3 regions of the Lentzea rhizosphaerae genome follow, and region 3 is predicted to be linked to each of the others. Evidence: riboswitches for the same ligand, from Rfam matches in the RefSeq annotation. Region 3 holds a riboswitch; each other region holds the start of a gene.
The links. A riboswitch is a leader RNA that binds a small molecule or an ion and turns the genes downstream of it on or off. The one in region 3 is predicted to bind S-adenosylmethionine.

Region 1 (9,846 bases), on a different contig from region 3:
ACACCCAGCGTGTCGCCGCGGCCCAGCAGCTCGTAGGTCTTCTTGTCGTCCAGCGGCACCTGGTTGCCGTCGGTGATGTCGATCTTGCCCTTGCCGTTGAGCTCGATGTTGCGCAGGCAGTCGTCGATCGTGGTGAGGTTCGACAGGCCCAGGAAGTCCATCTTCAGCAGGCCGAGCGTCTCGCAGGTCGGGTAGTCGAACTGCGTGATGATCGACCCGTCCTGCGGGCGCATCCAGACCGGGATGTGGTCGGTCAGCGGCTCCGCGGACATGATGACCGCGCAGGCGTGCACACCGGCGTTGCGGATCAGGCCCTCGAGCCCGCGGCCGGTGTCGATGATCTCCTTGACCTGCGGGTCGGTGTCGTAGAGCCCGCGCACCTCGGACGCTTCGGCGTACCGCTTGTGCGAGGAGTCGAAGATGCCGGACAGCGGGATGTCCTTGCCCATGACGGCGGGCGGCATCGCCTTGGAGATGCGGTCGGCGACGGCGTACCCGGGCTGGCCGTACAGGACGCGGGCCGAGTCCTTGATGGCCGCCTTCGCCTTGATGGTACCGAAGGTGATGACCTGGGCGACGTTCTCCTTGCCCCACTTCTCCGTCACGTACCGGATGACGTCACCGCGCCGGCGCTCGTCGAAGTCGATGTCGATGTCGGGCGGGCTGACGCGGTCGGGGTTCAGGAACCGCTCGAAGATCAGGCCGTGCGGCAACGGGTCGAGGTCGGTGATGCCCAGCGCGTACGCGATCAGCGCGCCCGCGGCCGAACCACGGCCCGGACCGACGCGGATGCCGTTGGACTTGGCCCAGTTGATGAAGTCCGCGACGACGAGGAAGTACGACGGGAACCCCATCTGCAGGATGACGCCGATCTCGAACTCGACCTGCTTGGTGTGCTCCTCGTCCACGCCGTCGGGGAACCGGCGGTGCATGCCGCGCCAGACCTCGTCGCGGAAGAACTGGTCCTCGGTCAGGCCCTCGGGCACCGGGAACCGCGGCATGAGGTTCTTGAACGCGAACATGCCGGTCGTGTCGACCTTCTCCGCGATCAGCAGGGTGTTGCGGCACCCCTCCTGCCACGCGTCGCTCGAGTCGACCGCGCGCATCTCGTCCGGCGACTTCAGGTAGTAACCCGTGCCGTCGAACTTGAACCGCGTCGGGTCCTGCAGCGTCTTGCCGGTCTGAATGCACAGGAGCGCCTCGTGCGTCTCCTTGTCCGTCGGGTACGTGTAGTGCGAGTCGTTCGTCACGACGAACGGGATGTCGAGCTTCTTCTGGATCTCCAGCAACCCACCGCGGACCCGGCTCTCGATCTCGATGCCGTGGTCCATGATCTCCATGTAGAAGTTCTCTTTGCCGTAGATCTCCTGCCACTTGGCAGCAGCCTCGAGAGCTTCCTTCTCGTGCCCCAGCCGCAGCCGGGTCTGCACCTCGCCCGACGGGCACCCGGTCGTCGCCATCAGCCCGGCGGAGTGCTGGGCGATCAGCTCCGCGTCCATCCTCGGCCACTTGCCCAGCTGCCCCTCGGTGGAGGCGAGGCTGGACAGCTTCATGAGGTTGTGCAGGCCCTCGTCGTTGCGCGCCCAGATCGTCTGGTGCGTGTAGGCACCGCTGGCCGAGACGTCGTCGGCCTTCTGTCCGGGGTCACCCCACAGCACGCGCTTCTTGTTGAACCGCGACTCCGGCGCCATGTACGCCTCGATGCCGATGATCGGCTTGATCCCGGCCGCGGTCGCCTGCTTGAAGAAGTCGTAGGCGCCGTACATGTTGCCGTGATCGGTGATCGCCGCAGCGGGCATGCCCATGCGCTCGCACTCGGCGAACATGTCCTTGAGCTTGGCCGCACCGTCGAGCATCGAGTACTCGGTGTGCACGTGCAGATGCACAAACGAGTCCGACACCGTACCTCCAGGAGATCGAACGGACGCGTGGGAAGGACGCGAATCCGGATCCGCCAACCCTATCTCGCCGCAGGGCCCACGACACTCATCGACCCGCGGTCCGCCACCGTGATCTCCAACTTGCCATGCGGTGACGCGGAGATCTCGAGCGGGAGGTAGCGTTCAATTCGTGGTGGCCCCTGATCCCGTAGACGCTCGCCTGCTCGCCGTACTGGCCGAGTCGGGCCGAGCCGCCGTGCACGAGATCGCCCAGCGCCTGGGGATGGACCCGCGCGAGGCCGCCATGCGACTGATCACCCTGTCGGGCAGCGGCCTCCCGCTCCTGGTGGGCGTCGAGTGCGACCCGAACGGGCTGCGCCGGGCGCTCGCCAACGCCGCCGCGTACGGCAACTACATGGGCCCGCCCTCGTCCGGCCCGTACGCCGTGCACCAGAGCGGCCCGCACCACGTCAGCGGCCCGCACCAGGTCCCCTACGGCCCGCCGAACCCGCCGAGCCAGCCCTTCCCGGCCCAGCCCCAGGCCACCTGGGGCCCTCCGCAGACGGCCGGGTGGGTCCGCGCGGACCAGCCGCAGCCCAGGCCCGTCTCGCGCACCGGCAAGATCGGCTCTGCCCTGGAAGCCGAGAGCCTCGAGGGCGCGCACCTGTCGATCCAGCTGGTCGAGGTCGTGGACCCGGCCGACTTCCTCTTCACGGCGGCCGGCTACAAGCTCGCCGAGGGCGAACGGGCCGTGGTGGTGCACACCGAGGTGACGAACACCTCGCAGGTGCCGTACACCTCGCTGCCGGACATGTACCTCGTGCTGGTGACCAAGACCGGCGAGACCGTCACGAAGGCTCCCGTCTCGCTGTCGTCGCGGCCGGCGCACAAGCTGGGCGTGCAGCCCGGTGAGACCGCCGGTGGGCACACGGTGTTCGTGCTGCCCGACACGACCGACGTCATCCAGGTGCGGTGGAGCGTCCGGCCCGAGGTCGACCTCAACACTCTCGTTTGGACCGTCGAGGACTAGCGCAGGGCCGAGGCCCCACGCCAAGCACCTGGCCAGGTGATGAACGGCGCATTCGTCCACCTGAGGTGAACGAATGCGCCGTTCATCACGAGCGGGGCGGACGCACCCGTGCCGTACGCGCCGAGCCAGACGACCCGTCGCGGCCCAGCGGCGACGACCGCTTTGGCACTGTCAAGGAGCACCGATCAACATCAGACGAAAGCTCGTCAACCGGTGATTCACCCAGACGCGATCAGCCCTCTTCGCGCAGCTTCTCCAACGCCGAAGCCAGGTCTTCCGGGTACTCCGAGGTGAACGTGACCCACTGCCCGTCGGCCGGGTGGTGGAACCCGAGCTGGCGCGCGTGCAGCCACTGCCGCGTCACCCCGAGCCGCTTGGCCAGCGTCGGGTCGGCGCCGTAGGTCAGGTCGCCCACGCACGGGTGGTGCAGAGCCGAGAAGTGCACGCGGATCTGGTGCGTGCGGCCGGTTTCGAGGTGCACCTCGACGAACGACGCCGCGCGGAAGGCCTCGATCACCTCGTAGTGCGTGATGGACGGCTTGCCGGAGTTCATCACGGCGAACTTGTAGTCGTGCTTCGGGTGCCGGTCGATCGGCGCGTCGATGGTGCCCTTGATCGGGTCCGGGTGGCCCTGGACGATCGCGTGGTAGACCTTGTCGACGGTGCGTTCCTTGAAGGCGTGCTTCAGGGCCGAGTACGCGGACTCGGACTTCGCGACGACCATCACGCCCGTGGTGCCGACGTCGAGCCGGTGCACGACGCCCTGGCGCTCGGCGGCGCCGGACGTGGCGATCCGGTGACCGGCGGCGGCGAGCCCGCCCACCACGGTCGGGCCGGTCCAGCCAGGCGACGGGTGCACGGCGACACCCACCGGCTTGTCGACGACGATGATGTCGTCGTCCTCGTGGATCACGACCAGGCCCTCGACGGGGATCGCCTGGACGGTGATCGGCTGCGGCGGCGCCGGCAGCGTGATCTCGAGCATGGCGCCCGCGGTCAGCCGGTCGGACTTGCCCACGACACGGCCGTCGATCAGCACGTCGTCGGCGTCGGCGATGGCGGCGACGGCGGTGCGGGACAGACCCAGCAGCTTCGCGAGGCCGGCGTCGACGCGCATGCCGTCCAGACCGTCGGGAATCGGCAGCGTTCGGTATCCGCTCACGCGCGGGGCCTCGACCTTCTTCTCCTTGCAGAACCTGCTGAACCTATCAGGACCAGCTACTTCGGCTCCGTCAGACCGTCGGACTCCACGGGCACCGGAGCGTCCTTGTGAATCGTCCCGTCGTAGTCGTGCCGCCTGAGCGCGAGGACGATGATCGCCGCGCCACCGCCGACGATCGCCATGTCGGCGAGGTTGAACACGGGCCAGACACGGCCGTACGGGTCGAACAGCGACAGGAAGTCCACCACGTGACCGCGCATCGGCCCCGGCTCGCGGAAGAGGCGGTCGACCAGGTTGCCCACGGCACCGCCCAGCACCAGGCCCAGGCCGACGGCCCAGCCCTGGGAGCGGAGGTTGCGCGAGATCCAGGCGATGAACCCGACGACTCCCAGCGCGATCAGCGCCAGGATCCACGTCATGCCCTCCGCCAGGCCGAACGCGGCACCGGGGTTGCGGACGAACGTCAGGTAGAGCACCCCGCCGAACAGCTTGATGGGGCCGGAGTCCTCGAGGAACGCCACGGACACGACCTTGGTGAGCACATCCAGGGCCAGCACACCGCCCGCCAGCACCGCGAGCGTCTTGGTCTTCGGCTCCGGCAGCGATCCGGTGATCGAGAACTCCGGCTCGACGACGTCGTCGCCGGAGTCCTTCCCGGCGGCTTCTTCCGAAGCCTTCTCCGCCCACTCCTCGGTGGCGTCGTCCGGTGCCGCCGCGGGTTCCTCGACCGCTTCCGGCGCGCTGACCTGCTCTTCCGCAGGGTCGGCAGCAGCCTTCTCGGCGGCCTTGGACTCGTCACTCACCAGGTCATTGTCCACTACAGGGACTACGCGAGGAACGGCGGCAGGGTTCGGCCGTCGTCCTCCGGCACCCACCGTCCGTCACGCTGCGTGTAGGTCCACTTCGGCCCCTCGGTGACGAGAGTGCGCAGCGCGGCGACCAACCGGTCCACGTGCTCGACCGTCGTGCCGAGGCCGATCGACGCGCGCACGGCACGGTCCTCGTGCGACCCGACCTGCTTGACCAGGCGGCCCACGATCACGTGCGCGCAGAACGCGCCGTCCCGCACACCGATGCCGTACTCCGCGGACAGCGCCGCCGCGAGGAAGCCCGCGTCGAAGCCGGAGATCGTGAAGCTCACGACACCGACCTTGTCGACGTCGGTCAGGATCGACAGCTCGCGGAAGCCGGGGATCGTGCGCAGCCCTTCACGAAGGCGGGCCAGCAGCTCCTGCTCGTGCGCGACCGTCTGCTCCCAGTGCCGCGACAGGATCTCGCAGGCCGCCGCGAGCGCGTGCACGCCGACGACGTTCGGGCTGCCGGCCTCGTGCCGCTCCGGCACCGCGGACCAGGCCACGCCGAGCCGGTCGCCGTGGTCGGTCACCTTCGACGTGGCACCGCCGCCGACCAGGTACGGCTGGGCCTGCTGCAACCAGTCCGCGCGACCGACCAGCACGCCCGCACCGAACGGCGCGTAGATCTTGTGACCGGAGAACGCGACGTAGTCGACGCCCAGCTCACGGGCGTTGACCGGGCGGTGCGGGGCGAGCTGCGCGGCGTCGAGCGCGATCCGCGCGCCGTGCCGGCGGGCGACCTTCGCGAGCTCCGCGACCGGCCACAGCTCACCCGTGACGTTGGACGCCCCGGTGACGATCACGAGCCGAGGGCCGACCGGGGCGGCGGCCAACGCCCGGTCCAGCGCGACGATCGCGGCGCCAGACGAAGACGGTGCGGGAATGCGCTGAACGTTCGGACCGCGCCACGGCAGCAGCGCCGCGTGGTGCTCGCTGTCGAACAGGACGACGGCGGTGTTCTTGGGAACGCTGCGCGCCAACAGGTTCAGCGAGTCCGTGGTGTTGCGGGTGAAGACGACGGCGTCGGACGAGTGCGCCCCGATGAACCTGCGGATGCGGTCACGCGCCTGCTCGTAGACGCGGGTCGACACCTGCGAGGCGAACCCGGCGCCGCGGTGCACGCTGGCGTACCAGGGCAGCAGCTCGTCGACGGCGTCGCGCACCTCCTGCAGACACGGCGCGCTCGCCGCGTGGTCGAGGTTGGCGTAGGTGACGCGCTCTCCGGTGACCAGTGGAACGCGCAGGTCAGCGCCGACGACAGCCGGAACCGCAGTGCTGGTGGTCTTGGTGATCGCGAGCGTCATCGAGCTGCCTCCGAGGCCAGGGGCCCCGTGTCGCGAAGGCCCGCGCTTGACCGGCGCCCCACGCGCCGGACCAGGTCCTCACCAAGGGCACCCCACCGCGGTTGGAGGGTTGCCGGCCAGCAAGCTTGGGCTTGACGCTGGCTCTCATGACCTGCCGACGACGTTAGCGGAGGGTCACCGAGCGCGTCGACACCCGATCACATCGTGAGAAGCCTCGGAGACCGACTATTCGCCGGTCTCGCCCTTCCAGCGGGCGTAGCGACCGGCCCGGTCCACGGCACGAACGCGCCGCTCAGCGGCCTCGCGCGCCTCTTCCGTGGTGACGATGAGCAACTGGTCCTCGGTCTGCAGCCGCGTCGTCGGTTGTGGCGTGAAACTCTTCCCGCCGCGCACCACGAGGCTCACCGTGGCGCCGGTCGGCAGCCTCAGCTCGGACATGTACACGCCGTGCAGCTTCGACCCGCGCTGGATGTGCACCTGCAGCAGCTCGGCGCCCAGCTCGTCCAACGGCGAGGAGTCGACCTGCACCTCCTGCGGCTCCCCCGCGCGCACCAGGCCGAGGCGCCGCGCCAGGAACGGCAACGTCGTGCCCTGCACCACCGTCAGCACGATGACCAGCACGAACACCGCGTCGACCAGCTCGCGCGCGCCCTGAACGCCCTGGATCAACGGGATCAGCGCGAACACGATGGGCACCGCGCCGCGCAGGCCCGACCACGAGAGGAACGCCTGCTCGCGCCACGGCACCTTGAACGGCAGCGCGGCGAGCACGACGGACAGCGGCCGCGCCAGGAACGTCACCACCACACCCGCGATCAACGCCGGGACCAGCACGTCGAGCAGCCGCGACGGTGACGCGTAGAGGCCGAGCAGGACGAAGAGCCCGATCTGCGCGAGCCAGCCGAGCCCTTCCGCGAACGAGAGGGTGTCGGCGCGGTGCGGCAGGCGGGCGTTGCCGAGCACCAGCGCGGCCACGTAGGTGGCGAGGAACCCGGACGCGTGCGCGAGATCGCCTGCGGTGTAAGCGATCACGCACACCGCCACGGTGGCGAGCGGGTACAGGCCGGTGGCGGGCAGCGCCGCACGTCTCAGCCCAGCGCCGCCGAGATAGCCCAGCGCGACACCGATGAGCGCGCCCGCGACCAGTTCGTAGACCACGAGCAGCGGTGCGGTCCACGAGATCCGGTCCGACGACGCCAGCAGCACGACGGCGAGGTAGACCGGCGCGTCGTTGAGGCCGGACTCCAGTTCGAGCGCGCCGGTGAGCCGCGCCCCGACGCCCAGCGACCGCAGGACGCTGAAGACCGCGGCCGCGTCGGTGGACGACAGCACCGCGCCCCACAGCAACGCCATCCGCCAGTCGAGGCCGAGCAGGAAGTGCAACGCGGTTCCCGTCACGGCGACGCTCACCGCAACGGCCACTGTGGACAGTGCGACACCTAACCACAGCGAGGACTTCACGGCCTGCCAACGGGTCGTGAGCCCGCCCTCGCTCAGGATCAGCACGAGAGCCGCGATGCCGAGGGACTGGGTGAGGTCGGCGTCGTCGAACCTGATGCCGGCCACGGACTCGCCGAGCAGCACGCCGATGCCGAGGTACAACAACAACGAGGGCAGACCGAGTCGAGTCGACACGCGCACCGCGACCACGGAGATCAGCAGCACGGCCGCGCCGACGCCCAGAACGACCGTCACGTCACCCACCCGGACCATTCTCGTTGATCACCACCGAATTGGACGAATCCGACGCGTCACAACAACCCGCCGTTCTCCTCTACCGGGCTCATGCGCACAGGAGCATGTTGATCAGTGGCTCAATCCCAACCCTGCACTGGAGTTGAACCATGAGAATCCTGATCGCACTGGCGGCCGCCTTGACGGTGGCCGGAGCAACCACGGCACAGGCAGCCGCTCCGGCGGCCCTGGCAGCACCGAACATCAACGTCGCGAACGTGCGAGCCCACCTCAACCAGTTCCAGTCGATCGCGAACGCCAACGGCGGCAACCGCGCTCACGGACGTCCGGGGTACCTGGCCTCGGTGAACTGGGTGAAGAGCAAGCTCGACGCGGCGGGCTTCACCACGCGGGTGCAGTCGTTCACCTACGGCGGCGCCACCGGCTACAACCTGATCGCGGACTACCCCGGCGGCGACGCGAACAACGTCGTCGTGCTGGGCGGCCACCTCGACAGCGTCACCGCGGGCCCCGGCATCAACGACAACGGCTCGGGTTCCGCGTCCATCCTGGAGGTCGCCCTCCAGATGAAGGCCACCGGTTTCCAGCCGACGAAGCACGTGCGGTTCGGTTGGTGGGGCGCCGAGGAGCGCGGCCTGATCGGCTCGACCAACTACGTGAACTCCCTGTCGTCCACCGACAAGTCGAAGATCAAGGCGTACCTGAACTTCGACATGACCGGCTCGCCGAACCCCGGCTACTTCGTCTACAGCGCCTCCGGTCAGCCCTCCGGTTCGCTGGCGCTGCAGCAGCGGCTGCAGGCGGGCTTCACGTCGATCAACGTCCAGACGGAGCTGACCAGCGTCGGCGGCCGCTCCGACCACGCGGCGTTCGCCCGCGCGGGCATCCCGATCGGCGGCACGTTCACCGGCGCCGAGGGCCGCAAGACCGCGGCCCAGGCGCAGAAGTGGGGCGGCACGGCCGGCCAGGCCTTCGACCGCTGCTACCACGCGTCCTGCGACACCACGTCCAACATCAACGCCACGGCTCTCGACCGCAACGCGGACGTGATCGCCTACACGTTGTGGGCGACCGCCGCGTGATGCGCCGTTAGCACCTGCACGGCCTCGTCGAGCACCGGTTCGACGAGGCCGGGCAGCGTCGACCACATCTGGACCTGTCCCAGGTAGAGGCTGAACGCGATCAGTGCGCGCTTCTTCGCGTGCTCGCGGTCGAACCCGAGTTGTTCGAACAGCTCGGTCAGGTAGTCCAGGCGCCGTTGCGTGACGCGCTGGAGGACCGGCGCGATCACCTCGTGCTCCGCGCCCGCCTGCAACGCCATCTCCACCGATCCCTTGCGAGTGCGGTCGAGCACGGTGCTGAACAACGTCCTGAGCTTGTCGTGCGGGGTCGCCTCGGCCTCGACCAGCTCGATGACCTTCTCGGTGTGCTCCCGCTCCCACCGCTCGACCGTGGCCTTGAGCAGCGCTTCCCGGTTCGGGAAGTGGTGGTAGACGCTGCCTTTCGTGGCGCCCGCACGTGCCGCCAGCGGTTCGATCGCGACGGCGCCCAGCCCGCCTTCCGCCAACGCTCTCAGCGCTGTCTCAGTCCAGTCGTCGCGATTCCTCCGCACCACGCTTCCATACGCTACCGTACGTTTCAGAACATACGGCAGCGTATGGAAGGGGTTCAGTCATGATCAGAAACGTCCACGTCCGCGACCTCGGTGTGCCCGCGGGCCCGTTCGTCGAACGGATCCAGGAGCTCTGGCCGCCCGCGTGGGGCAAGCAGGAGTTCGACCGCCCGCTCGGCGTCGGCGCGGACGGCGGCCACGGCCCGATCCGCTACCGCTGCACGGCGTTCACCCCCGGCGAGTCGATCAGCTTCGAGTTCACCGAGCTCACGGGCACGCACACGCTCTCGGCGTCGGGCACGGTCGTGC
Region 2 (9,846 bases), on a different contig from region 3:
CGGCGTTGGTGCTCGTTGCGCCGAAGTGGGCGCGGGCGCTCAAGCAACGCGGTGTGCCGAACGGACTGGCCGAGGCGATCGTGGTGCCGACGGCCGCGAGTCTCGCCACGGCTCCCGTGGTGGCCGGGCTGTCCGGTCAGGTGAGCCTCGTGTCGGTGGTGGCCAACCTGGTCGCCGGGCCGGTGGTCGCGCCGGCGACGGTGCTGGGCGTGGTGGCGGCGGTGACAGCGCCGCTCTGGCCCGGAGCTGCGGAGCTGGTGGCCCACGTCGCCGGGCCCGCGGTGACCTGGCTGATCCAGGTCGGGCGGCAGGCGGCGGCCGTGCCCGGTGCGTCGGTCAGCTGGCCCGAGGGGTGGGTCGGGGCGATCGCGTTGGTCGCTGTCGTGGCGGCAACAGTGTTGTTGCTGCGGCTGAAGAAGACGCGGACGTTGGTCGTCGCGGTGCTCGTTGGCGGGTTCGTGGTGCTGGTGCCGTTGAAGGTCGTGGCGCCGGTCTGGCCGCCGGACGGGTGGAAGGCCGTCAGCTGCGATGTCGGGCAGGGCGACGCGCTCGTTCTCGCCACTGACGACGCGGACCGAGCGGTCGTCGTGGACACCGGGCCCGATCCCGGTGCGGTCGACCGGTGCCTGAAGACGTTGGGAATCAAGAGGATTCCGCTCGTGGTGCTGACGCATCTGCACGCGGATCACGTCGGCGGTCTCGCCGCGGTGCTCACCGGGCGTGCGGTGGGTGCGGTGGCGGTGGGTCCGCTCAAGGAGCCCGCGTGGGCGTGGAGGGAGGTCAGCGAGCAGGCCCGCACACACGGTGTGCGGGTGGTGGAACCGAAGGCGGACGAGCGGTTCGCCTTGCCAGGACTGGAGTTGGAGGTGCTCGGACCGCGGCGGCCACCGGTCGCCCAGGACACCAACACGATGGTGAACGACTACTCGCTGGTGCTCAAAGCGCACACCAGAGCGGGTCGCGTGCTGCTCACCGGTGACGTCGAGCTGGCCGGCCAGGCGGCGTTGCTGGGGGAGCGGGATCTCGCGGCCGAGGTGCTCAAGGTGCCGCACCACGGCTCGCGGTACTCGCTGCCCGCGTTCCTCAAGGCCGTGCGGCCACGAGTGGCGCTGGTGAGCGTCGGCACGGGCAACAGGTACGGCCATCCGAGCCCGCACGTGCTCGACGTGTTGCGGGCGGGAGGCGCCCTGGTGCTGCGCACGGACAAGGACGGCGACCTGGCGGTGTTGCCAGGAAACCGAATCGTACGAAGGAGAAGAGATGAACGACGTCTGGGTCAGGCTGTTCAACGGGCGCTACCCGATCCCCGGTGGCACACCGGGGCTCGCGTGGGCGCTGTGGCAGATGAACTACTCCGCCACGCCGTGGCCGCACGAAGAGCTGAAACCCGATTTCGGTTTCTACATCTGCGAAACGCTCGAAGACGGCACGCGCGCGCTCACGTACAAGGCGATCACCACACACGTGCTGCCGCCCACGAAGGCCGCGAAACCGGAGGAGGCTTACGACCTCATGTCGGAGTACGTGTTCGACGACGACCTGAGGATCACGCCGCAGGCCTGGCACGACTACCACTACAACGCGCTCAAGGCGGAATGCCCGTGGCCGCAACGGATCGTGGCGTGGCGCGCGGAGGCGAGCCCGGTCGGACCGCACGTGATGGAGGGCCTGCAACGCTTTCCGCGCACCGGTTGGCTCAGGACCGACGCGATTTCCTTCTGACACAACGCGGTCCGGGGACGTGTGAGCGTCCCCGGACCGGAAGGAGGTGATTTAGCCCAGCGCCTTGATGACGGCCTCGGCCGACGGTGGAACCGTCGCGCGCGGGCCGATCGTGTCGCCGAGCGCGTCGAGGGTCTTGAGGCCGTCGCCGGTGATGAGCAGCACGGTCTCGCCGTCCGGGTCGAGCTGGCCCGCCTCGATCAGCTTCTTCGCCGTCGCCACGGTCACGCCGCCGGCGGTCTCGGCGAAGATGCCCTCGGTGCGGGCGAGGAGCTTGATGCCCTCGACGACCTCTTCGTCGGTCACGTCCTCGATGGCACCGTTGGTGCGGCGCACCGCGTCGAGGACGTAGGGGCCGTCGGCCGGGGCGCCGATCGCCAGCGAGCGGGCGATGGTGTCCGGGCGGACCGGGCGGATGACGTCGTGGCCTTCCTTGTACGCGGCGGAGACCGGGCTGCAGCCGGTGGCCTGGGCGCCGAACACGCGGTACGGGGTGGCCTCGACGAGGTCGAGCTGGCCGAGCTCGCGGAACGCCTTGTCGACCTTGGTGAGCTGCGAGCCGGACGCGATCGGCACCACGATCTGGTCGGGCAGGCGCCAGCCCAGCTGCTCGGCGACCTCGTAGCCGAGGGTCTTCGAGCCCTCCGCGTAGTACGGGCGGACGTTGACGTTCACGAACGCCCAGTCCTCGTGCTCCGCGGCGAGTTCCTGGGCCAGGCGGTTCACGTCGTCGTAGTTGCCGTCGACGGCGATCAGGGCGCCTTCGTAGACCGCGCTCATCAGGATCTTGGCGCGCTCGAGAGAGGAGGGAACCAGCACGACCGACTGCCAGCCCGCGCGGGCGGCGGCCGCGGCGACGGCGTTCGCCAGGTTGCCGGTGGACGGGCAGGCCAGGACCTTGAAGCCGAGCTCACGGGCCGCGGCGAGGGCCACGCCGACCACGCGGTCCTTGAACGAGTGGGTGGGGTTGCCGGTGTCGTCCTTCACCCAGACCTTGCGGACGCCCAGGGCCTTGGCGAGGTTGTCGGCCTTGACCAGGCGGGTGCCGCCGGGGTCGGTGTTCGGGTGCTGTTCCACAGTGGACGGAACGGGGAGAAGGCCGCGGTAGCGCCAGATCGACTTGGGGCCGGCCTCGATGTCCTCGCGCCGGATCCTGCCGAAGTCGTAGGCCACTTCCAGCGGCCCGAAACATTCCAGACAGGCGTACTCAGCAGCGAGAGGGGTCTCATTTCCGCACTCACGGCACAGCAGTGCACGGGCGGGGCCGAGGTCGAAGGTCGTGCTCGTGGGCACAGTGACAGCAGTCATCGCGAGGTATCTCCTCATCTTTCCCGCGAAATCGAACGGGTCGGAATTGGCACCGTGATCGTCCGCGCGCAGTGATGCACTGCTGCTGACGCCGGTTGCCGGGGCTTCTTCGGGCCGGTCCCTCTGCCCCTCTGGATGAGCGGTGTTCAGTTGTGGCCACCAAGCTACGGCAACAGTCCGCGGCTCAGCCACCGACGTCCACGATCCGGGACGTGGGAGGATGCGGAGCGTGAGCGCACCGGAGTCACTGCACCTCGTCGTCGGCGAGGAGGAGTTGCTGGTCGAACGTGCTGTTCGGGCGGCGCTCGAGGCCGCACGCGAGGTCGATCCGAACGCCGATCTGACCCGTGTGCAGGTGACTGACCTCACTCCTCCCGAGCTGGCCGAGCTGGTGAGCCCGTCGCTGTTCGCGGAGGGGCGCGTGATCGTCCTGCAGAGCGCGCAGGACATCACCAAGGAGATCGCCGAGACGGTGCTCTCCTACGTCAAGGCGCCCGCGGACGGAGTCACGCTCGTCGTCGTGCACACGGGCGGTGGTCGCAGCAAGGCGGCCAAGGACCTGCCCGGACAGCTGAAGAAGGCCGGTGCCGCGGTCACCGAGTGCGCCAAGATCACCAAGCCCGGTGAGCGGGAGGCGTTCGTGCGCAACGAGGTGCGGCGGGCGGGCGGCAAGATCGATCCGGAGGCCGTCGCCACGCTCATCGACGCCGTGGGCACGAACCTGCGCGAGCTCGCCGCCGCGGCGTCACAGCTCGTGTCGGACACCGACGGCAAGGTGACGGTCGACGAGATCCGCCGCTACCACCAGGGCAAGGCCGAGGTGACCGGGTTCGCGGTCGCGGAGAAGGCCGTGACCGGTGACCGTGCGGGAGCCATGGAGGCGTTGCGCTGGGCCATGCAGCTCGGCGTGCCGCACGTGCTGGTCGCGGACGCGCTCGCGGACGCGGTGCGCACGGTCGCGCGGGTGTCCGCGGTGGGCCGTGCCGACCCGTTCAGCCTGGCGGGTCCGCTCGGCATGCCGCCGTGGAAGATCAAGAAGGCGCAGGCCCAGGCGCGCGGCTGGGACCAGTCCGGTCTCGCCGACGCGATGCAGGTGGTCGCGGGGCTCAACGCCGACGTGAAGGGTGTGGCGGCCGACGCCGACTACGCGCTGGAGCGTGCCGTGCTCAGGATCGTGGCCGCTCACGGCCGTCGTTGAGCGGTGTCGATCATGAACCGCTGATCGCACGCACCGACGAGTGCCTCGGCGCTCTCGCCCGTGCCCGCGATGCCGACGCAGCCGCGGCCTTCGACGCGCAGGGTGTACTCGGCCTCCGAGTGTTCGAGGGTGAAGGGCGTGGCTTTGGTGCAGTCGTCCCACGGCTCCAGCAGACCGTCCTCCAGCACCTTCAGACATCCCTTGCCGAACTGCGGGTGGTGCCACGCGATGCGGTACGCGCCGGAACCGAGTGGTTCGAGCGTGGTCGTTTGCGGTGCCACGGCGGAACACGGTCGTTGCACGGCCACTAGCGGGCCGTAGCGGCCGTCGCGCACGTGTCCGTCGGTCAGGCACAGGTCCGGCGCGGCGACCGGCCTGATCCGCACCGGTGAGGTCGGGACCGAGGTGCCGGCGGGCGCGTCCCGGCCACCGGACACCGCGAACCAGGTGCCCGCCGCGGCGACGACCACCAGCGCGGAAGCCGCCGACCACCACACCGAACGACGTCGCTGGACCGCCGGTGTCGCAGCGGGTTCGGCGATCGAGGCGCGGGCCTGCTGCCACGAGTCGACCTGGTCACCTTCACCGCACGCGTGCACGAACGCGTCCAGCACGTCCGGTGCCGGTAGCCGCTTTCCCGCGAGCACGTCGGCCAGAGTGCTGCGCGCCAGCACCTTTCCCCGCTCGGCGGCGCGTTTCTCCAACTGGCGATAGGTGAGGCCGGACCGTTGTTTCAGCTCGCGCAACGACGCGATGAACTCCCCCTGGCTGTTCACGTCTCCCGATCATGCCGTCCGGAGGCGCCCCTGACCAGGCCGGACAAGGTCGGACTGACCGGACGGCCGCATCCACTTGTACGACCGCCGCTGATCTCGGAAAGCTCAGTCCCGCCCCGGCCGGGTGCCTCAACGAATCGGAATCCAACACAAAACGAGGGGTGGCTGACGTGCGTGGAATTCGCGCTGCGTTGACCGGTTTGGCACTGGTGGGCTTGTCGTTGTCCGGCGCCGCGACGGCGAACGCGGAGGGCATGTCCGCGATGGGTGGCTGCGGCGAGGTCAAGAACCCGAAGACGTCCGGTGCCAAGGCGCACTGGGAGCTGAGCTGCCGGGACGGCAAGATCCGCGTGAGCGGCTGGGTCGAGGACACCGACGCGGACGGCCAGTGCGCGAAGGTGAAGGCGGTGTTCGCGAGCGGCAACACGGAGTTCAGCAGGGCGGCGTGCCCGAAGGGCAAGCGCATCCCGTTCGACTGGGCGCATCCCGGCTCGGTCGCGAGCGTCTACCTCTTCGAGTACGACGCGTGATGGCAGGCCTGGTCAGGCTCTGCGCCGCCGTGCTGGCGGCCATGTTCATCGCCACCGGTATCGCGCAGGCGGTGCCTCCCGAACCGGTGCTGCAGGTGCAGGCGGGCGCGCCGTGCTTCGTGTCCGGCTACAGCCTGCACGCCCAGGAGCAGATGGCGGCGCGACGCATCACGTCCGACCACGTCGAGAACGTCGTGCACGACACCTGCAACCGCGCCAAGAAGCAGAGCAACGGCACGTGGAAGTACACGGATCGCAAGATCACCGTCGTTGCCAACAACAACGGCTACGTTGTGACGGTATGGCGCAACTAGTCAGCTGGGACCGTTCGGTGAACGCCGCCTACATCGGGTTCCGCGAGATCGGGCCCGGCGAGGCCGCGAAGCAGGTCACCGTCACCGATGAGGACGGCAGCATCGCTGTCGTGCTCGACTTCGGAGCCGACGGGGAGCTGCTCGGCATCGAACTGCTCGACGCCGAGCGCCAGCTGCCGAGGGAACTGCGCGACTGACGACGAAGGGGTCTCACTCCACGCGGGTGAGGCCCCTTCCGCCGTCTCACCGTCGCGGAATCCCGATCAGGTACTGGGCGCCTGTGAAGCCGGGTTCGACGCCGATCGTCCAGCCGAACGACTCGGTGCGGTCCAGGCCGTCGACCATCCGCCGCAGCTCACCGCGTCCGTACATGCGCAGGAACGACACGACGCTGTCGAAGAACATCATGAACGGCAGCACCGGCACGACGTAGGTGAGCACCAGCCGCAGCAGGTAACGCGGCAGGGGATTGCGCTGGAACGGCGCCGACACCAGCACGGCCAGCGTGAGCAGGAACGGGAAGAGCAACATATACAGGAACGACCGTTTGGTGTCCACGACGACGATCGGCTGTCTTGCGTCGACGGCGTTCTGCAGCATCCGTTGAGCGAGCGGCGGCGGGAAGTGGTGGAACGCGCCGTAAATCGTGCGCGTGCCCTCGATCCGGCAGGCCGTGGCATCGACCGAAGAAGACACGTAGTCCAGGGAGCAACACGAGTCAGGCAGCCGACGACGGTTCTCCGCCTGCACACGCTCGAACGCGCGCACGTTCGGCACCAGGTCCGTCAGCGTCACGTGTGTGTGGACGCCCTCCTTGTGCAGTCGCCGCTGGATCAACGGCACAGGCCCGCCCGAACCCGAGCAAAGGTCGACGATCCGGCTGTCCGCGCCCGTGCGCAGAGCCAGCGCCAACGGCCGCGAGTACTCCCGCGCGGCATCCGTGAGCCGGTAGATGAACGCGATGGACTCGGTGTGCAGGGTCCGCAGCACGGCCGGGGTGCGGTCGAGGTCGTGGAGCTCGATGAAGTCGATCCGCGGAAGCGATTCCATGGATCTACGCCTACCGTGCAGGCACACCGGCTGGGAACAGCGAGAAGGGCCCGCTCACCGGAGCGGGCCCTTCTCAGCAAAGCTCTACAGCGGAATCAGCCCTCGAGCTGGTTCGCGCGCAGCGCCATCGCCGACTTCTTGTTGGCGGCCTGGTTGGCGTGGATAACGCCCTTGGTGGCGGCCTTGTCGAGCTTGCGGGACGCGTCCTGCAGCAGCTCCAGGGCCTTCGCCTTGTCACCGGCCTCGGCAGCCTCGCGGAACTTGCGGATGGCCGTCTTCAGGGACGACTTGACCGACTTGTTGCGCAGGCGCGCCTTCTCGTTGGTCTTGATCCGCTTGAGCTGGGACTTGATGTTCGCCATGCGACATCACCCTTCTTGTCGAAACCGGAGTTCGTGATGCGCTTCGTCGGCACCAGCCTGAGCTGGCTCTCCTCCACGGCGGAGTGCCGCGCGTTCACGACGACGAAGGATATCAGGCCTGCTCAGCGCACCGTGAACGTGGCCTTCTCCGCGCCCACCACGGCCTCGTAACCGCCCCGCGCGACCTCACGCCGCCCGTCGCCGTCCACGTCGCCGACCGTCAGCGCCAGCTGCGAGAGCTTGAACGACACCTCGACCTGCTCCGACTGTCCCGCAGCGAGTTCCACACGACTCCAGCCCACCAGGCGCTGGTCGGGCGTGAGCACCGGTGAGGCCGGCTGCCGCACGTAGACCGGCACCACCACGGTGCCAGCGCGCGCGCCGGTGTTCGCCACCGTGAACTTCACCACGCCCGTGGAGCGGTCAACGGACACGGAGGTGCCCGACGTCGCGAACGACGTGTATGACAGGCCGTGTCCGAACGGGTACAGCGGGTCGTACTTGGCAGAAGCCGACGTGTTCGCGCCCGGCAGCTGGTCGTAGGTCAGCGTCGGGTCACCCAGTGCCTTGGGCCACGACACCGACAGCTTGCCGCTCGGGTTCACCGCGCCGAACAGCACGTCGGCGATCGCCCGGCCGCCCTCGCTGCCCGGCAACCAGCCCGCGACCAGCGCGTTCGCGTCCGCCGCACCGCCGAGCACCTGCGGACGCGCGGTCAGCAGCACCACGACCACGGGCTTGCCGGTCGCCTGCACCGCGTCCACCCACGCCTGCTGCTCGGCGGTCAGCGCCGGGTTCTCCGTGTCGGCAGGGCCCTCCGCACCGGGCTTCTCACCCAGGACGACGACGACCGCGTCCGCACCAGCTGCCTCGGCAACAGCAGCCGCAGGCGTCGCAGCGTGCACAACGGACGCACCGGGAACGGCCTCGCGGACACCGGTCAGCACGGTCGCGGTCGGCGGCAACGGCGAGTCGTCCGGCACGCCCTGCCACTCCACGGTCCAGCCACCGAGCTGACGGCGCACGTCGTCCGCGGTCTCCCCGGTCACGACGATCTTCTTGGCGGCGTTCGACAACGGCAGCACGCCGTCGTTCTTCAGCAGCACCGTGCCCTCGGCGGCCGCCTGCCGCGCCAGGTCCCGGTCCACGCCGACGACAGCCGCATCCGCCTTGGCGGGGTCGACGTACGGCTTCTCGAACAGCCCCAGGTCGAACTTGAGCTTGAGCACCCGCCGCACGGCCTGGTCGATCCGCCCGCGCGACACCGAACCGTCGCGCACGTTCGCCAGCAGCAGCGACGTGAACTCCGCCGCGTTCGACGGCTCCATCGCCATGTCCACACCGGCGTTGACGCTCATCGCGATCGCCGTCTTGTAGTCGGGCGCGACCTTGTGCCGGTCCACCAGGTACTTCATGTCCTGCCAGTCCGACACCGCGACGCCCTTGAAACCCATGCGCTGCCGCAGCTGCGTCTGCAACATGTACTTCGACGCGTGCACCGGCACCCCGTTGAGCGAGCCGGAGTTGATCATCACCGTGCGCACGCCCGCGTCGAACTGCGCCTGGAACGACGGCAGCACCACGTCCTGCAGCTGCCGGATCGGAATCTGCGCGGCCGCGCGGTCGTGCCCGTTCGCCGGTGCCGAGTAACCGGCGAAGTGCTTCGCCGTCGCCGTCAGCTGCGCGGTGTCGTCCACCTTGGACTGCTGCCCGCGGACATTCGCCGCGGCGAGCTGCCCCGCGAGGAACGAGTCCTCGCTGTACGTCTCGTAGTAACGGCCCCAACGGGTGTCACGCGCGATGTCCGACACAGGGGCGAAATTCCAGAAGACACCCGTTGCGCGCAACGCCTTCGATGCGGACACACCGATCTTCTCCTGCAGACCGGGGTTCCACGTCGCGCCGAGCCCGATCTGGTGCGGGAACATCGTCGCGGAGATGACGTTGTTGTGCCCGTGCACGCCGTCCGCGCCGTAGATGATCGGGATCTTCAACCTGTTGTGCTCCAACGCATAGCGCTGAATCGCGTTGTTCATCTCGGCCCACGCCCTGGGCGTGTTCTCGACCGGTGCGTCACCACCGCCGGACAGGATCGAACCGACGTGCGCGTCGGAGAGCACCGCCTTCAGGCAGGACTCGACCAACGGACCGTTGGCGTTGTTGCAGTCACCGCGCAGCTTCCCGACGCGGATCTGCGCCATCTGCCCGATCTTCTCCTCGAGCGTCATCCTCCGCAGCAGGTCCTCGACCCGTCGCTCCGTCGACGCCCGAGCGTCCAAATAGATCTCTTTGCCCGCCGCCAGACCACCAGCCGGTGTCAGTGACGCGATCAGCACAGCAACGCCCAGCACGCCGAGACCGGCGCGCCTGCGGGAAAACAAAGACAAGACTCCTCCACGCTCCCGTGCGCCCGCCGCACACGATCGCGTGGAGGAGCAGGGCGGAACACCCGCCGAACGGGGGAACTCCGTGAGAGCGGTTTCATGCTGGTGAAACGCCTGTTCAGCCTCCTGCGCTGAAACAAGGAATGATGCCATTCATGACATTGCCCGCACTCCCGGAAGAGTTCCAGCGCGTGCTCTGCGT
Region 3 (9,846 bases):
GCGCCGTTCGGGCCGAGGAACCCGACGAGCTCCCCCTCGGCGACGTCGATGTCGACCCCGCGCACCGCGTCCACCGGGCCTGACTTCGTGGTGAAACGGCGCGCGAGGCCGCGTGCCTTGATCATGACTGAATCCCCTCTAGTCAAGTTTGACTAGAGGCTAGCGGGAACTAATCAAGTTTGACTAGTCGGTCAGGTCGTACGCACCGGCCTCCAGCCGTTCGATCAGTTTTTGAGTCCAGCGCACCTGGCCTTCGAGATGGACGAGCCACAGTCGAAAGAGCTCACTGACGTGCGCGGGTTTGCCCATCTCCGGCATGGAGTCGATGCCGTGCCTGGTCGGCGCGAGCTGCCCTTCGAGACCCGCGAGCCGGTTCTTCAACAGCACGACGGCCTGCTTGCGGGGGACGAGGTTGATCATCGCCACGGCCGCGGAGACCTCGTCGTTGCCGGCGGCCGGGTCGGCCAGCGCGTGCCCGAGCAGGTTCCGCAGCTCGCGTTCGCCGGCCGCCGTGATCTTGTAGATGACGCGGGCGGGGCCCTCGCCGGGCTCGACCCCGACCGGCTCCAGCAGTCCGTCCCTGGCCAGCGACTTCAGCGCGTGGTAGATCGAGCCCGGCTGCACGTTCGCCCACTTGTCCGCCGCCCAGGACTTCAGCTCGCGACGCACCACGTAACCGTGTGCTTCACCGACGAGCTCGACGACGCCGAGGACGAGCATCCGGGTCGCGGACAACAGACCTCCCATGCAGTGAAAAGCGGCTGGCACCGCCTCCGTAGGCTATGCGCATGAGTGCCTCCGTACTGACCGCGGTGGCCTGGCCTTACGCCAATGGCCCCCGGCACATCGGTCATGTCTCCGGTTTCGGTGTCCCGTCCGACGTCTTCTCCCGCTACATGCGAATGTCCGGACACCGGGTGCTCATGGTCAGCGGCACGGACGAGCACGGCACACCCATCCAGGTGCAGGCCGAGAAGGAAGGGCTCACCGCGCGTGAGCTCGCCGACAAGTACAACCGTGTGATCGCGTCTGACCTCCAGGGCCTCGGCCTCTCCTACGACCTCTTCACCCGCACGACCACCGGCAACCACTACCAGGTCGTGCAGGACCTGTTCTCCGCGCTGTGGAAGAACGGCTACGTCGTCCCCAAGGTCGAGATGGGCGCCATCAGCCCGTCGACCGGCAGGACGCTGCCCGACCGCTTCATCGAGGGCACCTGCCCGATCTGCGGGTACGACGGTGCGCGCGGTGACCAGTGCGACAACTGCGGCAACCAGCTCGACCCCATCGACCTGAAGAACCCGCGCTCGCGGATCAACGGGGAGACGCCGAAGTTCGTCGAGACCGAGCACCTGTTCCTCGACCTGCCGTCGTTCATCGAGTCGCTGGGTTCGTGGATGGGCACGCGGACCGAGTGGCGTCCGAACGTGCTCAAGTTCTCGCAGAACCTGATCAAGGACCTGCGGCCGCGCGCGATCACCCGTGACCTCGACTGGGGTGTGCCGATCCCGCTCGACGGGTGGAGCGACCAGCCGATGAAGCGGTTCTACGTGTGGTTCGACGCCGTGATCGGGTACTTGAGCGCGTCTGTCGAGTGGGCGCGGCGATCCGGCGACCCCGACGCCTGGAAGGAGTTCTGGACGGGTGACGCCCAGGGCTACTACTTCATGGGCAAGGACAACATCGTCTTCCACTCGCTGATCTGGCCGTCGCTGCTGCTCGGGCAGAACGGCGCGGGCGACAAGGGCGGTGAGCCCGGCCGGTTCGGCACGCTGAACCTGCCGACCGAGGTCGTGTCGTCGGAGTACCTGACGATGAGCGGCTCGAAGTTCTCCACCTCGCGCGGCACCGTGATCTACGTCGGCGACTTCCTCAAGGAGTTCGGGCCGGACGCGCTGCGGTACTTCATCTCCGTCGCGGGTCCCGAGAACCAGGACACCGACTTCACCTGGGAGGAGTTCGTCCGCCGGACGAACTTCGAGCTGGCGAACGAGTGGGGCAACCTGGTCAACCGCTCGGTCTCGATGGCGCACAAGAACGTCGGCGCGATCCCGAAGGCCACGGCGCTGACCCCAGCCGACCACGAGCTGCTCGCGCAGTCCAAGGCGGCGTTCGAGACGGTCGGCGCGCACCTGCGCCGCTCGCGGTTCAAGCAGGCCTCCGGCGAGGCCATGCGCGTGATCTCCGCGGCGAACAAGTACCTGTCCGACCAGGAGCCGTGGAAGCTCAAGGACGACCCGGACCGCCGCGACTCGGTGCTGCACACCGCGTTGCAGGTCGTGCAGGACGCGAACACGCTCATGACGCCGTTCCTGCCGCACTCGGCGCAGAAGGTGCACGAGGCGTTGGGCGGCACGGGCGTGTGGGCCGCACAGCCGTCGATGGACGAGGTCACCGACCTGGACGTGCCGGACCGCTCGTACCCGGTGCTGACCGGTGACTACGCCGGTGAGCAGGCTCGCTGGGAGTCGACGCCGATCGAGGTCGGTCGTCCGCTGCAGAAGCCGTCGCCGCTGTTCGCGAAGCTGGACCCGGAACTGGGCGACGTCGGTCCCGAGTGGGCTCCGATCGTCAAGTGACGTCCGAGAAGCGTGAACGACCGCCGGTGCCGGAAGCTCTTCCGGCACCGGTGATCGACGCTCACACGCACCTCGACGCGTGTGGGGCCGTCGACGCCGCTGACGTGGCGGTGCTGCTGGACCGCGCTAACGCGGCCGGGGTCTCGCACGTGATCACCGTCGCGGACGACCTCGCCGCCGCGCAGTGGGCCGCCGAGGCGTCCACCTGGGACCCGCGGGTCTACGCGGCGGTGGCCGTGCACCCGACGCGCACCGCCTCGTTCGGCGACGTCGAGAAGGCGGAGCTGGAGCGGTTGGCGGTCCTGCCTCGGGTCGTCGCGATCGGCGAGACCGGTCTCGACTACTACTGGGACTACTCGCCGCCGGCCGCGCAGCACGAGGCTTTCCGTTGGCACATCGACCTTTCCAAGCGCCTCGGGAAGCCGTTGATGATCCACGACCGGGACGCGCACGAGGACATCCTCAAGGTCCTGGATTCCGAGGGCGCACCGTCCACTGTGGTCTTCCACTGCTTCTCGGGCGACGCGGACTTCGCCCGGCGGTGTGTCGACGCGGGGTACGTGCTGTCGTTCGCGGGCCCGGTGACGTTCAAGAACGCCCGCGCGCTGCGGGAGGCGGCCCAGCTGGTGCCGCAGGATCAGCTCCTGGTGGAGACGGACGCGCCGTTCCTGACGCCCCATCCGTACCGTGGACGCCCAAACGAACCCTATTGTGTGAATTACACAGTTCGGGATTTGGCCACGCTCCGTGGCGAAGATCTTTCTGAACTCTGTGCCGCCGTCACCCGTACTGCTCAACGAGTGTTCGGACTTGGCTACTGAAATGCGACGTAGAGCGAACGGAGCAAAGGGTTCCTACCCCCATGGGGTGACTGAGGTCACAACATTGGCGGGGGTGTTTGCGCAACGTGCGCGACCCCGTTACTGTCCCGTGACCGTGCCACCTGGACCGACCCAGTCGGTTCGGAGCACGCCCGCAGTCGGGGCGGGACCGAAGCCAGAAGCGCGAAGAAGCGAGACCACGTAGGAGGAGTTGCCGGGAACCTTCGAGCTCAACCCTCGAATGATCTTTGCAGCGCCAACTGTGCGGTGGCCTCGAGCTTCCGCAATGGAGGTATCGACCCTTGTCTGGAAGCGACAGAACTGCCGCTCCGTACGACTTCAACGACGACACCGACTGGTTCACGCCGGTCGGGGGCACCGCAGTCGGAGTCGTTGACCCCCACCCGAGCTTTCCCGCCGGTGCGCTGACCATCTCGCCCGCGGACGTGCTCGAGGTGCTCGGTCCGGACGCCGACGAGCTGCTCGCCACCGCGAACGTCGACGTCGACGAGCTGATCCGGCTCATCAACGCCGAGACGACGATCATGCCGCCCCTCGTCCTCCCGTCGGAGGAAGAGGAGAAGAACGACCCGCAGCTGCTCGTCACGGCCGTCTCGTCCTGGAAGCGCCGCTTCCTCAAGGGCGCGGTCGCCGCGGTGCTCGTCTCGATCTCCGGCGGCGGCGTGACCGCGATGGCGATGGACAAGTCGCTGACCGTCGAGGTCGACGGCGCGCTGCAGACCGTCCACTCGTACGAGGGCACGGTCGGCGAGGTCCTCGAAGAAGAGGGCATCAAGGTCGGCGAGCACGACGCGCTGTCCCCGTCGCTCAACACCCCGATCTCCGACGGCGGCAAGATCAGCCTCGACCGCGGCCGCCTGCTCAAGATGAGCGTCGACGGCCAGGCCCGCGAGGACTGGGTCCGCTCGGTCACGGTCGAAGAGGCCGCGAAGCAGATGGGCGTGCCGACCGAGGGCGCGTGGTTCTCCGCCCCCGGCACCCAGGACATCCCGCTCGAGGGCATGAACCTCGAGGTCAAGACCCGCAAGAACATCAAGCTGTTCGACGGCGCGAACCCGGTCCGCGAGGTCCAGACGACCGCAGTCACCGTCGACGAGCTCCTGAAGAACGAGAACCTCTCCCTCGGCCCCGAGGACGCAGTCGCCTCTGGTACCGACGTGAAGCTCGCCACCGGCGCCGAGGTCTACATCTCGCGCACCGGCGTCACGGTCATCAACGTGAACGAGCCCGTCGCCCCGCCGGTCGAGAAGACCAACGACCCGAACATGAACGCGGGCGAGCAGAAGGTCACCGACCCGGGCGAGGCGGGCGAGCAGATCTCGACCTACCGCGTGACGGTGAAGAACGGCAAGGAGATCAGCCGCGAGAAGATCGGCGGCAAGGTCACCAAGGAGCCGAAGCCCAAGAAGATCACCGTGGGCACCAAGCCCCTCCCCGACGGCGAGGTCTGGGACCGCCTGGCCAAGTGCGAGGCGGGCGGCAACTGGGCCATCAACACGGGCAACGGCTACTACGGCGGCCTGCAGTTCGACGCGAGCACCTGGCGCGCCTATGGTGGCCAGGCCTACGCCCCCCTCCCGCACCAGGCAACGCGCGAACAGCAGATCGCGGTGGCCACCAAGCTGCGCGACGGCCGAGGCGGCACGTACTCGGCGTGGCCGGGCTGCCGCGCGAAGCTGGGCCTGCCGTAAGCCCGCACCTGACTCGACCGATGGCCGCTCCTGGTTCGCCAGGGCGGCCATCGCCGTTTCCGGGGCAGGGGAGGGAGCACCCGCCACAGCAACACGGAACCTGGCGTGCCGGGGGACCGAGCCACCCAACCCGAGCCGACCCGCGCAACACCCACCCTGCGACAATGCCCGAGTGAGCCTGCTGGGACCCGCCGAAGTCCGCCGTCTAGCCGAAGAGCTGGACATCCGCCCAACCAAGAAACTGGGCCAGAACTTCGTCCACGACCCCAACACGGTCCGCAAAATCGTCACGGCAGCCGAGCTCACCAACGACGACGTCGTCCTGGAAGTGGGCCCAGGCCTGGGATCCCTGACCCTGGCCCTCCTCCCACCAGCCAAACAGGTCATCGCCGTCGAGATCGACCCCAAACTCGCGCAACGCCTCCCCCAGACCGCATCCGAGATGGACCCGGAGAACGCCGACAAACTCCACGTGGTCCTGAAAGACGCGATGAAGGTCACCCAACAGGACCTGCCAGAACAACCCACGGCGATCGTCGCCAACCTCCCGTACAACGTCGCGGTCCCGGTAGTCCTCCACCTGCTGGCCGAACTCCCGACCCTCCAAAAGGGTCTGGTCATGGTCCAAGCAGAGGTAGCCGACCGAATGGCGGCAAAACCGGGCAACAAGATCTACGGCGTCCCGAGCGTCAAGCTCGCCTGGTACGCCAACGCCAAGAAGGCCGGCAGCATCGGCAAGAACGTCTTCTGGCCCGCCCCGAACGTCGACTCGGGCCTGGTCTGGTTCCAGCGCCACGAAACCCTGCTGTCCACAGTGGACAAGAAAAGGCTGTTCGAGATCATCGACGCCGCCTTCGCCCAGCGCCGCAAGACGCTGCGGGCCGCCCTCAAGGGCTGGGCCGGCGGTGCCGAGCAGGCCGACGAACTGCTCCAGAAGGCTGGCATCGACCCCCAGCAAAGGGGCGAACAGCTCAGCGTGATCGACTTTGTCCGGATCGCCGAGGTCTGACCCGGCGATCTTTCGGCCATCAGTGTGATCTGTCGAACGAATCCGAATCTGGCTTGCGCAACCGAACGTCTGTCCGGTTGACTGCTAAGTGCCATCCGGAGCGACCGAGAGACCTGGCTCTACGACGTCGCAGCAACCACCCGCTGGATGCGGGCAGGTGCTAACGCCAGGACCGATGGAGGATCACATGTGCACTTCGCGAATGCTGACGCGCCGTCGAGTCGTCGACCAGTGCCGTCGCACCGCTTCTGCATGTCGTCGCCACCTCGTCTAAGGCGCCTTCTCAAAGTCCTTTGACGCGCACTCAGTCAACGAGTGGCGCACACACCTGAGCAGAACTTCGATCGCGCACAGCCCGCACAAGGGCGTGTGTGCCGTCGCGCGCAGCCGTGGAGCAGAAGTGATCACTGTCGAAAACCTCACCAAGTCCTTCCAGGGTGTCAACGCCCTGAACGGCGTGACCCTCGACGTCGAGGCGGGCACCGTGCTCGGCGTGGTCGGCCCGAGCGGGGCCGGCAAGTCGACGCTCGCGCGCTGCGTTGCGCTGCTCGAGCGTCCCGACTCCGGTGCGATCCGGGTCGATGGCACCGACATCACGAGCCTTGACGGGAGTGCCCTCCGGGCCGCCCGCCGGCAGATCGGCGTTGTGCCGCAGGGGGATTCGCTCCTCCGCCAGCGCACGGCGGCCGGCAACATCGCCCTTCCCCTCGAGAGCGCGGGCGTTCCGGGGCCGCAGCGCCGCACCCGCGTGGGTGAGCTGCTGGACCTCGTCGGCCTCACCGACAAGGCCACCGCGTACCCCGACCAGCTGTCCGGCGGCCAGCGTCAGCGCATCGCCGTGGCGCGTGCGCTCGCCGCGAACCCGTCCGTGCTCCTCGCCGACGAGCCCACCAGTGCGCTCGACCCGGAGACCACCGGTTCCGTGCTGACCGTGCTCGACCGTGCGCGCGCTGAGCTCGGTGTGACCGTGCTCGTCGTCACGCACGACATGGGCGTGGTCCGCAAGATCTGCGATGACGTCGCCGTGCTGGAGCAGGGCCGTGTCGTCGAGCACGGCAAGGTCCTCGACCTGGTCGGTGACGCCGCCAGCCGCACGAGTTCCGCGTTGCTGCCCGCCGTCGACCTGAACCCGATCAACGAGAACACTTACGACCGCGTCGCGGACGTCGTGCTCGTCGGGTTCGCCGCGGTCGGCGCGCTGCTGCCCGAGGCCTCGCACCGGTTCGGCGTCGAGCTGAACATCGTCGGTGGCGGCCTCACGCGGCTGGGCGAGACGCCGGTCGCGCGGTTCCGCCTCGGCCTGAACGGCGAGCGCTCCGACTCCGCGCTCGAGTGGATCGGCGAGGCCGGCGGTGCGGTGCAGAGGTCCCTGAAGGGACCGCAGGGAGTAGCTGCGTGAGGTCTGCTACACCCTGGCCCGACGTCGTCAGCTACCTCGTCGAGGCCACCGGTGAAACGCTGTACATGGTCGGCGTTTCCACCGTCATCGCCACCGCACTAGGAGTTCCCGTAGGGGTTTGGCTGCAGCTCACCGCCAAGGGCGGGCTGCGGCCGAACGCCGCGGTGCACCGAATTCTCAGCTTCGTCACCGACCTGGGCCGCTCGATGCCGTTCATCGTGCTGCTCGTCGCGCTCACGTCGGTCACCCGCCTGATCGTCGGCGGCTCCATCGGCAGCACCGCGGTCATCGTGCCGCTGGCCGTGGGCGCCATCCCGTTCGTCGGGCGGCTCGTGCAGAACATCCTGTCCGAGGTGCACGTGACCGTGGTCGAGGCCGCGATCACCACCGGCGCCTCGACGTTGAGGATCGTCAGGAGCGTGCTGATCCGCGAGTCGCTGCCCGCGCTGATCAACGCCATCGGCGTCACCGTGATCGCCCTGATCGGGTACTCCGCGATGGCGGGCGTGATCGGCGGTGGCGGCCTCGGCGACCTCGCGATCCGCGAGGGCTACCAGCGCTTCAACGACCGGATCCTGTGGAGCACCGTGGCGTGGCTCGCCGTGCTCACGACCGTGATCCAGCTCGGTTTCACCCGTGCCGCCCGTGCGTCCGACCGGCGCCGGCACGCCTCCGTCTGACTTTTCGGCACGCGGGGCCCTCTCGTGCGGCCAGAGCGAACGAAAGCTCCCCGCGTGCACTGAAACTTTCCGCCGCTGAAACTCTCAAAAGGAACGAAATGCGTATTAAGGCTGCCCTGATCGCGGTCGCTTTGACTGTTTTGTCCGCTTGCTCGTCCGGCACGAACACGTCCGACACCCTCAAGGTCGGCGTCTCCCCGGTCCCGCACGCCCAGATCCTCAAGTACGTGGCCGACAACCTCGCGTCGCAGAAGGGTCTGAAGATCGAGGTCGTCGAGTTCACCGACTACGTGCAGCCGAACACGGCGCTGGTCGACGGCTCGCTCGACGCCAACTACTTCCAGACCGTGCCGTACCTGGCGACCTTCACGAAGGAGAGCGGCGCCCAGGTCGAGTGGGTCGAGCCCGTCCACGTCGAGCCGCTGGGTCTCTACTCGAAGAAGGTCCGCAAGCTCCACGAGCTGCCGCAGAACGCCAAGGTCGCCGTGGCCAACGACGCCACGAACGAGGCCCGCGGGCTCAAGCTCCTCGAAGCCAACGGCCTGATCAAGCTCAAGGCCGTGGACCAGCCGACCACGCGCGACGTGGCGGAGAACCCCAAGAACCTGCAGTTCGTGCCCCTGGAGGCCGCTCAGCTGCCGCGTTCGCTGGAGGACACCGACGCGTCGGTGATCAACGGCAACTACGCCATCGACGCGGGCCTCAAGCCGGCGACGGACTCGCTCGCGCTGGAGGAGGCCGAGGGCAACCCGAACGCGAACGGCCTGGTCACGCGCACCGAGCTCAAGGACGACAAGCGGATCCGCGACCTGGCGGAGCTGCTCGGATCGCAGCAGGTCAAGGACTACATCAAGCAGACCTTCAACGGTTCGGTCATCCCGGTGTGAGATCCACTGCGACCGGGGGAGGAGTCCACAACTCCAGAACGCCCGTAGGCTGACATGGTGCTCGCAGTCGTTCCACCCCCGGTCACGGTCCGCGTCCCGGCCAAGGTCAACCTGCACCTGGCCGTCGGTGACGTGCGCCCGGACGGCTACCACGACCTGGTGACGATCTTCCAGGCGCTCTCGCTGGTCGACGAGGTCACGGTCGCGGTCGCGGACGAACCCGGCGTCGAGGTGCACGGCGAGGGCGCCGACCAGGTGCCGACCGGAGCGTCCAACCTCGCCTGGCGCGCGGTGCGCCTGCTCGCGGCGCACGTGGGCAAGGACCCCGACGACCCGAAGGTCCGCGTCGTCATCCGCAAGGCCATCCCGGTCGCGGGAGGCATGGCGGGCGGCAGTGCGGACGCGGCGGCGACGCTCGTGGGCCTGTCCTCGTTGTGGCGGTTGGAGATCAGCCGCGACGAACTGGCCGAGTTGGCCGGCAAGCTCGGCGCCGACGTTCCCTTCGCCCTGTACGGAGCCACTGCGCTCGGCACGGGCCGCGGCGAGCGGATCGTGCCGGTGCTGGGGCGTCACCAGTTCCACTGGGTGCTGGCGTTCGACCGGCGCGGACTGTCCACTCCGGACGTGTTCGACGAGCTGGACCGCCTGCGCGCAGAGGGTGACCCGCCGCGCGTGGGTGCGGTCGAGGCGGTGTTGGAGGGTCTGTCCTCAGGGGACCCGCGCCAGCTGGCCTTGTTGCTGGGCAACGACCTCCAGGCC

Region 1: another riboswitch for S-adenosylmethionine. It lies ahead of ACFOWZ_RS17920 (aminotransferase class V-fold PLP-dependent enzyme); the one in region 3 lies ahead of ACFOWZ_RS42885 (methionine ABC transporter ATP-binding protein).
Region 2: another riboswitch for S-adenosylmethionine. It lies ahead of thrC (threonine synthase); the one in region 3 lies ahead of ACFOWZ_RS42885 (methionine ABC transporter ATP-binding protein).

What each region holds. Positions count from the first base shown of each region.
Region 1 is NZ_JBHRZI010000015.1:210,029-219,874, forward strand. It holds gene dnaE (DNA polymerase III subunit alpha) at 1-1,901, opposite strand, end outside; gene ACFOWZ_RS17905 (AsnC family transcriptional regulator) at 2,071-2,910, shown strand; gene ACFOWZ_RS17910 (RluA family pseudouridine synthase) at 3,143-4,027, opposite strand; gene lspA (signal peptidase II) at 4,129-4,875, opposite strand; gene ACFOWZ_RS17920 (aminotransferase class V-fold PLP-dependent enzyme) at 4,899-6,230, opposite strand; SAM riboswitch class IV at 6,268-6,382, opposite strand; gene ACFOWZ_RS17925 (potassium/proton antiporter) at 6,456-7,943, opposite strand; gene ACFOWZ_RS17930 (M28 family metallopeptidase) at 8,075-9,007, shown strand; gene ACFOWZ_RS17935 (TetR/AcrR family transcriptional regulator) at 8,980-9,537, opposite strand; gene ACFOWZ_RS17940 (SRPBCC family protein) at 9,600-9,846, shown strand, end outside.
Region 2 is NZ_JBHRZI010000029.1:5,648-15,493, reverse strand. It holds gene ACFOWZ_RS32450 (DNA internalization-related competence protein ComEC/Rec2) at 1-1,772, shown strand, start outside; gene thrC (threonine synthase) at 1,774-3,030, opposite strand; SAM riboswitch class I at 3,042-3,172, opposite strand; gene holA (DNA polymerase III subunit delta) at 3,251-4,228, shown strand; gene ACFOWZ_RS32435 (helix-turn-helix domain-containing protein) at 4,213-5,004, opposite strand; gene ACFOWZ_RS32430 (hypothetical protein) at 5,175-5,534, shown strand; gene ACFOWZ_RS32425 (DUF4258 domain-containing protein) at 5,534-5,848, shown strand; gene ACFOWZ_RS32420 (DUF2283 domain-containing protein) at 5,836-6,045, shown strand; gene ACFOWZ_RS32415 (class I SAM-dependent methyltransferase) at 6,092-6,898, opposite strand; gene rpsT (30S ribosomal protein S20) at 6,994-7,260, opposite strand; gene ACFOWZ_RS32405 (glycoside hydrolase family 3 N-terminal domain-containing protein) at 7,383-9,647, opposite strand; gene ACFOWZ_RS32400 (PIG-L deacetylase family protein) at 9,791-9,846, shown strand, end outside.
Region 3 is NZ_JBHRZI010000046.1:224,080-233,925, reverse strand. It holds gene ACFOWZ_RS42915 (ATP-binding cassette domain-containing protein) at 1-125, opposite strand, end outside; gene ACFOWZ_RS42910 (PadR family transcriptional regulator) at 184-747, opposite strand; gene metG (methionine--tRNA ligase) at 789-2,579, shown strand; gene ACFOWZ_RS42900 (TatD family hydrolase) at 2,576-3,400, shown strand; gene ACFOWZ_RS42895 (transglycosylase family protein) at 3,703-5,112, shown strand; gene rsmA (16S rRNA (adenine(1518)-N(6)/adenine(1519)-N(6))-dimethyltransferase RsmA) at 5,291-6,121, shown strand; SAM riboswitch class I at 6,210-6,303, shown strand; gene ACFOWZ_RS42885 (methionine ABC transporter ATP-binding protein) at 6,522-7,520, shown strand; gene ACFOWZ_RS42880 (methionine ABC transporter permease) at 7,517-8,200, shown strand; gene ACFOWZ_RS42875 (MetQ/NlpA family ABC transporter substrate-binding protein) at 8,299-9,087, shown strand; gene ACFOWZ_RS42870 (4-(cytidine 5'-diphospho)-2-C-methyl-D-erythritol kinase) at 9,145-9,846, shown strand, end outside.